DNA from 3 places in the Erythrobacter sp. MTPC3 genome. Region 3 is predicted to be linked to each of the others. Evidence: predicted binding sites of a transcription regulator. Region 3 holds the regulator's gene; each other region holds the start of a gene.
What was found. Region 3 encodes LexA, which represses DNA repair genes until DNA is damaged. Its sites were predicted from a motif close to GTTCCNCNCTTGTTCT; they were not measured.
Positions count from the first base shown of each region.

Region 1: a site for LexA is predicted at 2,822-2,837, ahead of ACGHU1_RS01745 (ImuA family protein). Genes of this name have one in related genera too.
Region 2: a site for LexA is predicted at 2,577-2,592, ahead of recA (recombinase RecA). Genes of this name have one in related genera too.

Region 1 covers NZ_BTGP01000001.1:351,107-355,185, forward strand. Annotated here, with positions in the region: gene ACGHU1_RS01735 (PilZ domain-containing protein) at 1-310, opposite strand, end outside; gene ACGHU1_RS01740 (DUF6504 family protein) at 386-2,026, opposite strand; gene ACGHU1_RS01745 (ImuA family protein) at 1,911-2,759, opposite strand; gene ACGHU1_RS01750 (pyridoxamine 5'-phosphate oxidase family protein) at 2,958-3,440, shown strand; gene ACGHU1_RS01755 (sodium-dependent transporter) at 3,537-4,079, opposite strand, start outside.
Region 2 covers NZ_BTGP01000008.1:88,742-92,820, forward strand. Annotated here, with positions in the region: gene alaS (alanine--tRNA ligase) at 1-1,223, opposite strand, end outside; gene recA (recombinase RecA) at 1,426-2,490, opposite strand; gene ACGHU1_RS11945 (response regulator) at 2,629-4,079, opposite strand, start outside.
Region 3 covers NZ_BTGP01000001.1:131,489-135,567, reverse strand. Annotated here, with positions in the region: gene moaC (cyclic pyranopterin monophosphate synthase MoaC) at 71-544, shown strand; gene ACGHU1_RS00645 (molybdopterin molybdotransferase MoeA) at 544-1,734, shown strand; gene lexA (transcriptional repressor LexA) at 1,927-2,616, shown strand; gene ACGHU1_RS00635 (ComEC/Rec2 family competence protein) at 2,639-4,079, opposite strand, start outside.

The DNA.
Region 1 (4,079 bases), 220 kb from region 3:
CTTCGACGTATTTGCACATTTGCGAATTGACCAGATGGTCAATGACTGCCGAATGCATCTCGCCTTCGAAGGACACTCCGGCCAGCCTGCCGTCAATCCATGCAACCGTACCGAGCGGCGCGTGGACACCGTCCACCTTGATCGTGACCCGATCGCCGATTTCCGCAAATCCATTTGAGCCGCGAATCTTGCAGCCGCCTTCGGAAATATCGATCAAATCGACATAAACAGGGCGCGACTTCACGCGGCCCTTCACCATCAAGCTGAGCGACCGTCGCTCTGCAGCGCGAGAGATGCTGTGCATGTTCATGAGAACGCATTAATGAACAAACGTAAAAATTTGCTGACTGCTAATGTTGGTATGAACCGCGCTGTTGCGAACGCTTCAGCTGTAGAGTCCTTGCAGATACCAATTCGGCATCCCGCCCCTGCCGTCGCCCGCAATGCCGTGACGGTAAATCCAATAGCGCCGCCCCTCGCTGTCTTCGATGCGGTAGTAATCGCGCAGGCGCACTGTCGATTTCTCGCGCCACCATTCCGGCGCAATGCGTTCCGGCCCCTCAACCCGCGACACTTCGCACACATTGCCGCGCCACCGGAAACGCTGGGGCAGCCCATCGGGAGAGGAATACAGGACCGCAATCGATTCGGGTTTATCGAGTATTTTCAGAGGCCTTTCGTGGAACTCTAACATCGGCTGCGAACTGCGCTCTGGCTCCAGCGGGGGCTGCCACGTCTGCGCGCGTTCAGGCAGATGGCTGGCATGGGGAACCGGACGGCGCACGGCGTGCGGGCCAAGCCGGACTGTCAATCTGTCGATGCAGGCATTCAGCGAGGTGCCGTGGCGCTCTGCTGCCTGTTCGACATCGCCCTGCGAAAGGTCGAGCGGTTCGGCCCAGCTGGCGCGCAGCCGCACAGTCTCGATCCCGAAACCGGCCTCTATGTCTTCAAGCCGGTCGGCGAACAGGCGCGTCATATGCGCCGCTTCACGCGTGGCGGCGGCCAGTTCAAGCCTGCGCACCAGCACCTCTCCATCGACCCGCCACAGCCCCAGCTCAAGCCGCCTTGCCCCTTCCCCGCGCGCCTCCAGCTGGCGCACCATGTCATCGGCCAAATCGTGCAACACCTTGTCGAGCAGGCTGCGATGGCGGATCGGCTCCATCAGGCGGCGCTGCACCATCGGCGCGTGCTGCGGCACAATCGGCAGCAGCGGTTCCGGCACGCGGCCCATCAGCTGGTCGAGCCGGACGAGCGGATTGGCCGACGGGGATTTGCGATTGCGAAACCGGCGGTGCAGCGCATCGCGCGCCGCGGCCTCTGCGCGGTCCGCAGGTCCGGTCGCAATACTTACAAGATCGCCAAGCCGTTTCAGCCCCAACCTGCGCAACACCGTAAGCACGTCCTGATCCAGCCTTAAAGCCGACACAGGAAGGTCTGAAAGGCATTGAAGCGCATCATCGCGCGGCCCAAGGATGGCTTTAGCCGGCCCGAAATGCGCCAACGCCCATGCCGCCCCTGCTGTTGGAGCAATGGCCGCGCGGCTGTACAGGCTGCGTTTTGCAAATGCGGTTTCGACATCGTCCAGCAGGCGTTTCTCTCCGCCAAACAGATGCGCTGCGCCGCTGATGTCCACCAACACGCCGTCGGGCTGGTCAATCGCGCTCCACGGTCCCCAACGCTGCGACCAGAGCGCGAGTTTTTCCAGAAAATCGAGATCGCCTGCGGGATCGGCGGGGGCGGTCTGGATGTCCGGGCAAAGCGTGCGCGCATCGGCCAGCATCATTCCCGCCCGCGCGCCTGCTGTGTGCCCTGCCCGGTTGGCCGCATCAATGCGCGGGCCGTGCGCTGTTTCTGTAATCAGAACCGTCGGCAGGGCATCGGCACCCTCGCCCGGATTGCACTTTGCGCTGTCAGAGCCGTGCGCAAGCCGCCAGCGATCGACCGACAGTCGGGCGAACCAGATCGCCAATATCCTGCGTGTTGGCCGCGACCGGGGTGCCGGTCCGCCGCGCTCGCAAACGTCCATTGTCATCTTTGAGTATCCATTCTCCCGGTGCATGACTGCGCGCCCTGAACAATTCCGCCTGCCAGGCTGGCGCGCCGGGGGCGTCGCTGTTCCAGCGCGCCGGTGAAGAGGCAGCCGGCCTCGACCTCCAGCGCATTCTGGCAGAGGATAGCTCCGGCGCGGCATCCAGCCGCACCAGCCACAGCGTCACGCCGTGTTTTTCCGCCGCAAGGCTGAGCCTGCGCGAAGCGGTGAAATCGAGCGTGCGCGGATTGCCGGAAATCTCTCCGATAACGCAGGCAAGATCGCGGCAGCGCAGCCCCTCTTCCAAGGCGAAGAGCGCGTCCTGGGCATCCTCCGCCTCGACATGGATGATCCGCCCGCGCAAATCGGATGGCAGGCCGTGGATATAAGGGCGTCCGCTGCGCTGCGCCGCGCGTTTGTCCTGCACCCACAAAACCTGCCGCCGGTCCTGCACCTCTGCCAAAGGATCAGGCTCGTCCCGTTTCGCCACCTGCAAGGCATCGCGCGCAAGGGCAAAGGCCAGCCCAGCCCCGCTCGCATCGCTGGAGCTTGCGAAAATCTCGCTATGGCTGGCCTGATCGGCAAGGCCGGGTTGCCAGCGCCCCTCGCGCGCCTTTGAAAGCGCCGCGATATCACCTGCGGACAGCCGGCCAGCCCCTTCTGCGACCAGAGTCGAGGCAGGAACAGACTGGAGCGCCTTTGCGCCGCTGGGAGAAACGGATGCCGACATTGCAAACCCTGTGAGTGTTAGAAATGTGATTGTTGGAAAAGAGACTCGCCCGAGTCACCTTTGTTCCTAATATGTTCCACATTTGGCGGCTTCGTGCAATCCCGCGTGTTTTACCCAGTCACAGCCTCGTCCTGCCGACCGGCTTGGAACGGATGGTCCCCTGCCCCGTTAGTTAAGCAAATACAGGAGATTGAATATATGCGTTACGAAGACGGAAACGCCGACGAACTGAAAACCAAATTCTGGAAAGCCCTTTCGGACTCTCCGTTCCTTTTCCTCCAGCGCGACGGAGAGCCGCAAACCGCAGTTCCAATGACCGCGCAAACGGACAAGGACGCCGATAGCTCGGTCTGGTTCTTCAGCCAGAAAAGCAGCGATTTTGCCAAGCTGGGTCCGGTGACTGCCACCTACGAAGGCAAAGGACACGATGTTTACGCCCGTTTCCACGGCAGCCTCTTCATCGAAGACAGCCAGGAACGTTTCGACTATTTCTGGAACAACTTTGTGAAGGCCTGGTACGACGGCGGCAAGGACGATCCCGATATCCTGTTCCTGCGCATGGACCTGCGCGATGCGGAAATCTGGAGCGGCGACATGAGCATCCTCACCACTGCAAAGATGGCGATGGGCATGACCGTCCATGACGATGTTCAGGACAAGCATGCCGAAACAACGCTGTAAAACATTCCGCCCGAACACATAATAATAATACGGGCCGCAAAAGGGCCGCTCCATCACGGAGCGGCCCTTTTTTCGTCCAGCTAGGATTCGCCGGGCCTAGCCGAGTATTTGCGGGAACAGTCCGGTAATCAAAATGGTGCCCACGGCCAACGGGCAGAGCCATGCGATCAGAAAGCGCCACAGCGACAGCCAGACACCTGAAAGCCCGGTCATCTCCTTCACAAGACGGCGATCCGCCTTCCAACCGACAAATATCGCGGTGAAGAACGCGCCCAGCGGCAGCATCACCTTGCCTGTAAAGCCATCAACCGTGTCCAGAATATCGGTTTCAGCAAATAGCGGCCAGAAACCCAAAAGACGGACATCGGACCAGACATTGTAACCCAGCAGGCAGGCGATCCCGATCAGGAACGCCCCGCCCCCGAACACCAGCGATGATGTGCGGCGGCTCCAGCCCATTTCTCCAATGCCCCATGCCACCGGCACCTCAAGCAAGGAGATCGAGCTGGTCACAGCCGCGACCAGGATCAGGACAAAGAACAGCAGCCCGATCAGCGCGCCTGCGGGCATCGTCTGGAATGCAAATGGCAGCGTCTGGAACACAAGCGTAGGGCCTGCCGCCGGATCAAGACCCACGGC
Region 2 (4,079 bases), on a different contig from region 3:
GCGCGCAGCGCGTCTTCGGTGAGGTCGTAAGGAAATCCGAATGTGTCGTAGAGCTTGAACGCGGTTTCGCCGTCCAATTCGCCGCCGCTGCCGATATCTACGGTCGCTTCGTCGAGCAGCTTCAAACCTTTATCAAGTGTCTTGCGAAATTGTGTTTCTTCGCGCTCCAACACCTCTTCGATCAGCGCCTGACCGCGAACAAGCTCGGGATATGCCTGGCCCATTTCCGACACCAGGCTGGGCACAAGCCGGTGCATCAACGGCTCGCTCGCACCAAGCAGGTGTGCATGACGCATAGCGCGGCGCATGATGCGCCGCAGGACATAGCCGCGCCCCTCATTGGAAGGCAGCACGCCGTCTGCCATCAGAAAGCTGGTCGATCGCAGATGATCGGCAATCACACGGTGGCTCGCGAGGCGATCGTCCGTGCTCGCATCACCGGCAAGCTGGATCGATGCTTCGATCAATTCCTTAAACGTGTCGGTGTCGTAATTGTTGTGCACGCCCTGCATGACGGCGGCGATGCGTTCCAGACCCATTCCAGTGTCAATTGACGGGCGCGGCAAATCGCGGCGCGTCCCGTCTGCCTGCTGGTCGAATTGCATGAAGACGAGGTTCCAGATTTCGACAAAGCGATCGCCGTCTTCATCCGGGCTTCCCGGAGGACCGCCGGGAATGTGATCGCCGTGATCGAAGAATATCTCGGAGCAAGGCCCGCATGGCCCCGTCTCGCCCATTGACCAGAAGTTGTCGCTGGTTGCGATGCGGATAATCCGCTCTTCGGGAAGGCCTGAAATCTTGCGCCAGAGGTCGAACGCCTCATCATCCGTATGGTAGACAGTCGCCGTCAGTTTTTCAGCGGGCAATCCCCATTCGCGCGTGAGCAATGTCCACGCATTCTCGATCGCCTGTTCCTTGAAATAATCGCCGAATGAAAAATTTCCAAGCATTTCAAAGAACGTGTGGTGGCGCGCGGTGTATCCGACATTGTCGAGATCGTTGTGCTTACCCCCCGCCCGCACACATTTCTGCGAAGAAGCAGCACGCGGTCCCGGAGGCGTTTCCAGGCCGGTAAACGCGTTCTTGAACGGCACCATCCCGGCGTTCACGAACATCAAGGTTGGATCGTTGTAGGGAACCAGCGGCGCGCTGGGCACGGTCACATGATCGGCCTGGCCGAAAAAGTCGAGAAACGAGCGGCGGATATCGTTGGTGGACGTCATGAGCTGGCAGTTAGGCAATGCGCACGCCGGGGACAAGACACCCTGTGCATTGTCTCGGATCAAACGTGTCGATCAGTGTGATTGACCGTCCAGCTCGGCAACAGAAAAACCGGCGCCGCCAGCACCCGGATTATGGGCTGGCATGCGCCGGTTTCCCGGTCTTTCGGGCGCTGCAGCGATCGCAGACTTGCCCGCTTGAGGATCAGTCGTCAGGCTTCGCGTCCGGGCCCGCCATCATTTCCTCGGCAACCTCGTCGGTGCGGCCGCGAATAGCGGCTTCCAACCGGTCGCAAACTTCAGGATTTTCCTTGAGATAGGTTTTCGCATTCTCACGACCCTGGCCGATCCGAACGCTGTCATAGGAATACCAGCTACCCGATTTCTCCACGATATCGGCTTTCACACCCAGATCGAGGATTTCACCGATTTTCGAGATGCCTTCGCCATACATGATGTCAAATTCGACCTGCTTGAACGGCGGTGCGACTTTGTTCTTTACCACTTTGACACGGGTCGAGTTGCCGATCACCTCATCGCGGTCCTTGATCTGGCCAGTGCGCCGGATGTCGAGACGAACGGAAGCGTAGAATTTCAGCGCATTGCCGCCGGTCGTGGTTTCGGGATTGCCGTACATCACGCCGATTTTCATGCGGAGCTGGTTGATGAAGATCACCATGCACTTTGAACGGTTGATAGAACCGGTCAGCTTTCGCAGTGATTGGGACATGAGCCGCGCCTGAAGGCCAACGTGGGAATCGCCCATCTCGCCTTCGATTTCAGCGCGGGGGACGAGCGCCGCGACCGAATCGACCACCAATACATCGATCGCATTCGAGCGAACCAGCGTATCGACAATTTCGAGCGCCTGTTCACCGGTGTCAGGCTGCGAGATAATCAGTTCATCAATGTCGACGCCCAGTTTTCTGGCATAGACCGGGTCCAATGCGTGTTCGGCATCGACAAAAGCGACGGTCCCGCCATTCTTTTGTGCCTCTGCCAGAACATGCAGCGCCAAAGTTGTCTTACCCGAGCTTTCAGGCCCGTACACTTCGATGACGCGGCCTTTGGGCAGGCCGCCTATTCCAAGGGCGATATCCAGGCCGAGCGATCCGGTCGAAATCGATTCGACCTCCATCGCTTCTTTGGAGCCCAGCTTCATCGCCGAGCCTTTGCCGAATGCGCGATCAATTTGCGCGAGTGCGGCGTCGAGCGCCTTTTGACGGTCCACGTCTTTTTCCTTCTCTACCAGCTTGAGATTAGTAGCCATCGCACGCTCTCCTTCGCTTGCCTAGATGCGATCAGGAATTATCGACCGCCCCTTGTGGAGAGATTATGTATCGGATTTGTTCTCATAGAACAAGAGTGGAACAAAACTTTTTTAGAGCTCAGTTCAAAGACGCGGCGGTTAGCCCGTTGCTGCTTCCGCTTTTTGCTTGGCCGATTGCATCACTCCGCCAACCTTGTCGCTGATCGAGGATACGCTGAACGGTTTTGCGATGAAGTGCATATCCGGGATGTCGATATCCTTGCGCAGCTGTTCCTCGGCATATCCCGACATGAACAGGACCGGCATGTCAGGATGCAGCTTACGGATTTCCCGTACCATGGCGGGGCCGTCCATGCCTGGCATGACCACATCGGAAACGACGAGATCGAAGCTGCCACCTTGCTCTATCGCTTCAAGGCCCTCTTCTCCGCCGGGACACGCCGTCACGTCGTAGCCCGCCCGTGACAAAGCGCGTTCGGCGACGGCGCGCACCATGTCTTCATCTTCGACCAGCAGAACCCGGCCTCCGACCGACCAATCGGAGGAGACAGGTTCCGGCGCGGCGCGGCGTTTCGGCGCTTCGCCGCGATGGATCGGGAAATAGATCGTGAAGCGGGCGCCGGTCATCGTGCCGGACGAATCGGTAACGTTGTCGGCAAAGATAAATCCGCCCGACTGTTTGACGATACCGTAAGCCGTCGAGAGGCCCAGACCCGTGCCCTTGCCCTGCTCCTTCGTTGTGAAAAACGGTTCGAACAGCTTGGGAAGCACCTGCTGCGGGACACCGCCGCCTGTATCTTGGACAATGAGCACGGTGTAATCGGCAGTCGGCAAGATTTCCGAGCCGAGCTTTTGAACATCCTTTGCCTGAATGCTGCGGGTCAGGAGCGAAATCCGCCCTGGCCCGCGGCCATTCGACTGGATCGCATCGCGGGCATTCACCGCGAGGTTCATGATGACCTGTTCCAATTGCTGCGGATCGGCACGCACCGGGCCAAGGTCACGGTCATGCTGGACGAAATAGGTGATCTTCTCACCCAGCAGGCGCTTGATAAGGGGGCCGACTTCGCTGACGACATCGGGCAATTGCAGAATTTCGGGGCGCAAGGTCTGTTGCCGCGAAAAGGCGAGCAATTGCCGCGTCAGCGATGCTGCCCGGTTGGAATTCGCGCGGATCTGCTGGATATCATCGTAATCGCTATCGCCCGGCGTATGGCGCAGCAGCATCAGATCGCATGTGCCGATTATCGCGGTGAGCACGTTATTGAAATCGTGCGCCACACCGCCAGCGAGCTGGCCGACCGCCTGCATCTTCGTCGCCTGAGCGACTTGCCGCTTGAGCTGGTTTTCCTCGCTGGAATCGTTGAGGCTGAGCAGCACGGCCGCATCGCCAAGCCCTCTGACCCCGGCCAGCCCAAGAGACACCGGCTCATCAGGCTGCGAAGACAAACGCACGGCCATATTGCCGCTGGTGGCCGGGCCGCGTCCGTGGCGCCGCACCGCGTCGGACAAAGCGGCCTTGTCTTCGCGTACTGCCAGATCGGTCGGGAAAGCAGGCAGTCCGCGCCCCTCACGCTCGACAGATCGCA
Region 3 (4,079 bases):
CAGCCGCCCCATCTTCCCGCTCAGGACCGTGTAACATGCGGTCCATGTCTCCCCTGCAGGGAGGCGTCTGATGAGCGATCTGACCCACCTCGATGACAGCGGCGCGGCGCATATGGTGAATGTCGGCGCGAAGGCTGAAACCCAGCGACTTGCCATTGCTGCCGGGCGCATCACCATGTCGCAAAGCGCGCTGGCCGCGATCCGCGCAGGCAATGCGCCAAAAGGCGATGTGCTTGGCACGGCCCGCATTGCGGGCATTATGGCAGCCAAGCGCACCGGCGAGCTGATCCCGTTATGCCATCCCCTCGGGTTGGAAGCGGTGAGCATCGACTTCACCTTCGAAGAAGACGGAGTCGCTGTCACGGCCAGCGCATCGCTAACCGGCAAAACGGGTGTCGAAATGGAGGCGATGGTGGCGGTCTCCACCGCGCTGCTGACAATCTATGACATGGCAAAAGCGATCGACAAGGGGATGGTTATCGAAGCCGTGCGCCTGATTGAGAAACGCGGCGGTAAATCGGGCACGTGGAAAGCAGATAGCTGATGGCTGATATGCTCACGCTGGAAGAGGCGCAGGCACGCCTCCTCGCGCTTGCGCCAGAGCTCGGTGTTGAGCGCGTTTCAGCGGATGGCTTTGCCGGAGAGCGTTATCTGGCGGAGGACCTCATGGCCGCGCGAACGCAGCCGCCAGCGGACCTGTCCGCCATGGACGGCTACGCCATTTGCGGCGGCGGGCCGTGGTCAAAGGTAGGAGAAAGCCGCGCCGGCACCCCCTTTGCGGGCAGTCTTGATGAAGGGCAATGCACCCGTATTTCTACAGGTGCCCAAATGCCTGAGGGAAGCGACCGCGTCCTGATACAGGAAAATGCGGTGGTCGAGGGTGATACGGTATCGCTTGCCCAAGGCGAGACGCGGCCGGAAGCAGCGCGGCACGTTCGCAGCAAGGGTTTCGACTTTGTTGCGGGCGAACGGGTGATGCGGATCGGAACGAGCATGGGCCCGGCGCAGATCGCGCTAGCCATCGCGGCGGGACACGGCCTGTTGCCGGTGCGCAGGCTGCCACGGATCGCAGTGCTCGACAGCGGCGATGAACTGGCCTCCGATCCAGCGGATTGCGGCCCCGACCAAATTCCTGCAAGCAACGGCCCGATGATCGCCGCCATGCTGCGCCCTCTAGTGGGCGGTGTAACCCGGCTTGGCCCGGTGGCGGATGACACGGAGGCATTGGCCGATGCACTTGCTCTGGCTGAAGGTCATGACATCCTTATCACATCAGGCGGCGCATCCGTCGGCGATCACGATCTTGTCCAGCAGGCACTGATCAACTGGGGGGCGAACCTCGCGTTCTGGAAAGTCGCGATAAAGCCCGGCAAGCCATTGATGGTGGCGACGCGCGGCGAGCAAATCATACTCGGGCTCCCCGGCAATCCGGTGTCGAGTTTCGTGACGTGTTTTCTGTTCGGCATTCCGCTGGTCCGCGCCGCGCTTGGATCGACGTCGCCGATGGGCGCGCCGCGCAACCTCATCGCCGCGGAGGATTTGCCCGCTACTGGGAGCCGCCGCGAATTCCTGAGAGGAATTGCCGATGGTGAAACCGTCAGCCAGTCGGCGGTTCAGGATTCGAGTGCGTTGCAGGCGCTTGCCACGGCGAACTGCCTGATTGACCGACCCGCTGGATCGCTTTTCGTGCGGAAAGGCGAGACAGTTCCGGTGTTTTACCTCCACAACGGCTGAATTCTGCGGGTTATCGCGCTTAACGAAACTTGACAGGTCGAATCGGGTTGCCTATTCGTTCCGCATTCGTTCACCTTATCGGTGCGCGGGGAGTATCGGCAAAGCACCAGCTATCGGTGCCTCTTCGGATGCGTGAAACAGGCACTACGGGCTATTTGTCGGTCCGGCACGTGCGTTTTAGGGAGTGACCCCATGCTGACTGCAAAGCAGCACGAATTGATCCAATTCATCCAGAAACGTCTGGATGAAACCGGTATCTCGCCAAGTTTCGAAGAAATGAAGGAGGCGCTCGATCTCAAGAGCAAATCGGGTGTTCACCGCCTGATCTCTGCCTTGGAAGAACGCGGGTTTATCCGGCGTTTGCCCAACAGGGCGCGGGCGCTGGAAGTGATCCGCCAACCCGAAGATTCCACGCCTACGCCCCGCGCCACGGTTAATGCCAATGATACGGTCGCCTCGGCCTCTGCGGTCATGAAACAGGCGCCAGAGCCTGCCAATGACGTGATCGAGATCCCGCTGCATGGCCGGATTGCCGCCGGTGCTCCGATTGAGGCGCTGGAGGGTCAAAGCTCGCTTCCGGTTCCGGCTGCGCTGCTTGGTCCTGGTGAGCACTACGCTCTCGAGGTATCGGGAGATTCCATGATCGAGGCGGGGATCTTCGACGGTGATTTCGCACTTGTGCGTCGGACTGACAATGCCCGCGATGGCGAAATCGTGGTTGCCTTGGTCCGTGATGAAGAAGCGACGCTGAAATACCTCCATAAGGACGGCGGTAATATCCGCCTTGATCCGGCCAACGCGATGTACGACCCGCAAGTTTACGGCGCGGGTGAGGTAAAGGTTCAGGGCAAGCTTGCAGGCTTACTGCGGCGCTACCACTGATGTGTTGCGCGGGGCAGCAGGTCTATTCCTGCGTCCCGCGCCACCATCCGTGCTGTCCCTGACCAGCTGAAACGCTGACGACCCGTTCATTGGCAAGGTCGATGGACAGACCACCAGTTTTCTGGAGCAAGCGACGGTCCGCTTTAAGCCATCGCGGCATGCAGGATCGCGGCAGGAACCGGTCAGCGACCACAATGTCGGATCGTTCACATGCTGCAGCCAAGGCGCGTTCTTCGACCATGTCACGGTTACGCGCCATCAGGATCGTCCATTCTCGCGCTGCTCGCGTGATCGTGACAAGGCAGAATTCAGTCGAGCAATTGGCGCCGCTCCACTGATCCAATGGGATAGGTTCGCTTTCCACGCTGGCGAGTTCCAGCAGGTTGTCCTTCGAATAGGACGACCGACTGTTCCGCAATGACAGCATATCGCGCGCGCCTTCGCCGTTTTCGATTGTGATGCCGACATGCCGGCCTTCGCGGCCAATCAGGAGGTCCGGGATTGGCGTCGCGAGCAAGGTCGCGGCGGCCAAGCCCGAAGGCAGCAGTCCCCATAAACGGGCCTTCCCGCTCCACAGCGCGAGCCACATGCCGCCGATGACAAACATGGCAATGGTTCCATAACCCATCTGCGGCATCAGTTTGACGGCACCAGGCTGCGCGGATGTGAAGTGGGCGAGCCCAAGAAGCACATCGAGCGATTTCTGAACCAGCCACCACGCAGGCCCGCCCAACCCCAGCAGGTCGAGCGCCAGCGCGAACGCAATCAGTGGCATGGAAATAAAAGTGACCAAAGGGATCGCAAAGACATTGGCAAAAGCGCCGTAAAACCCTGCCCTGTGAAAATGGAATAGCACAATCGGCATGAGCGCAATCTCAATCACAAGGCCGGTGATGAACAGCATAGCGACCTTTCGCCCGGTTCGCTTCAACCAAGGCTCCTCTCGTGCGGCGAGGAACGCCTTGGCAGGTGCCGAAGAATGCAATGCGACGATGGCGAGCACGGCTGAAAAGCTCATCTGAAAGCTAGGCCCAACCACGCTTTCCGGCCACAGAAGCATCACAAAGACTGCGGCAGCCGCCACCATCCGCAATGATAGCGCGTCTCTGCCCAGCGCCAGAGCAATAAGGACCAACATAGCGGCTGCGCAGCTTCTCACAGTCGGAACTTCCGCACCGGTCAGCAGCGTGTATCCAATCCCGGCAAGCGCGCCTGCCGCCGCAGCCGCCACCGGCAATCGCACCCTAAGGGCAAGGGGAGGAAACGCCGCCAACAACTTCAGTGCGATCAGATAGCCACCGGCGATCACGGCGCTCACATGAAGTCCGCTGATTGATAACAGATGCGTCAAACCGGAATCGCGCATCGCGTCTTCGTCAGCTTCGGTAATGGCGCCTCTGTCTCCGCTGGCAAAGGCGGCTGCGATTGTTCCAGCGGAGCCGTCCACGCGCTCCCTGACATGC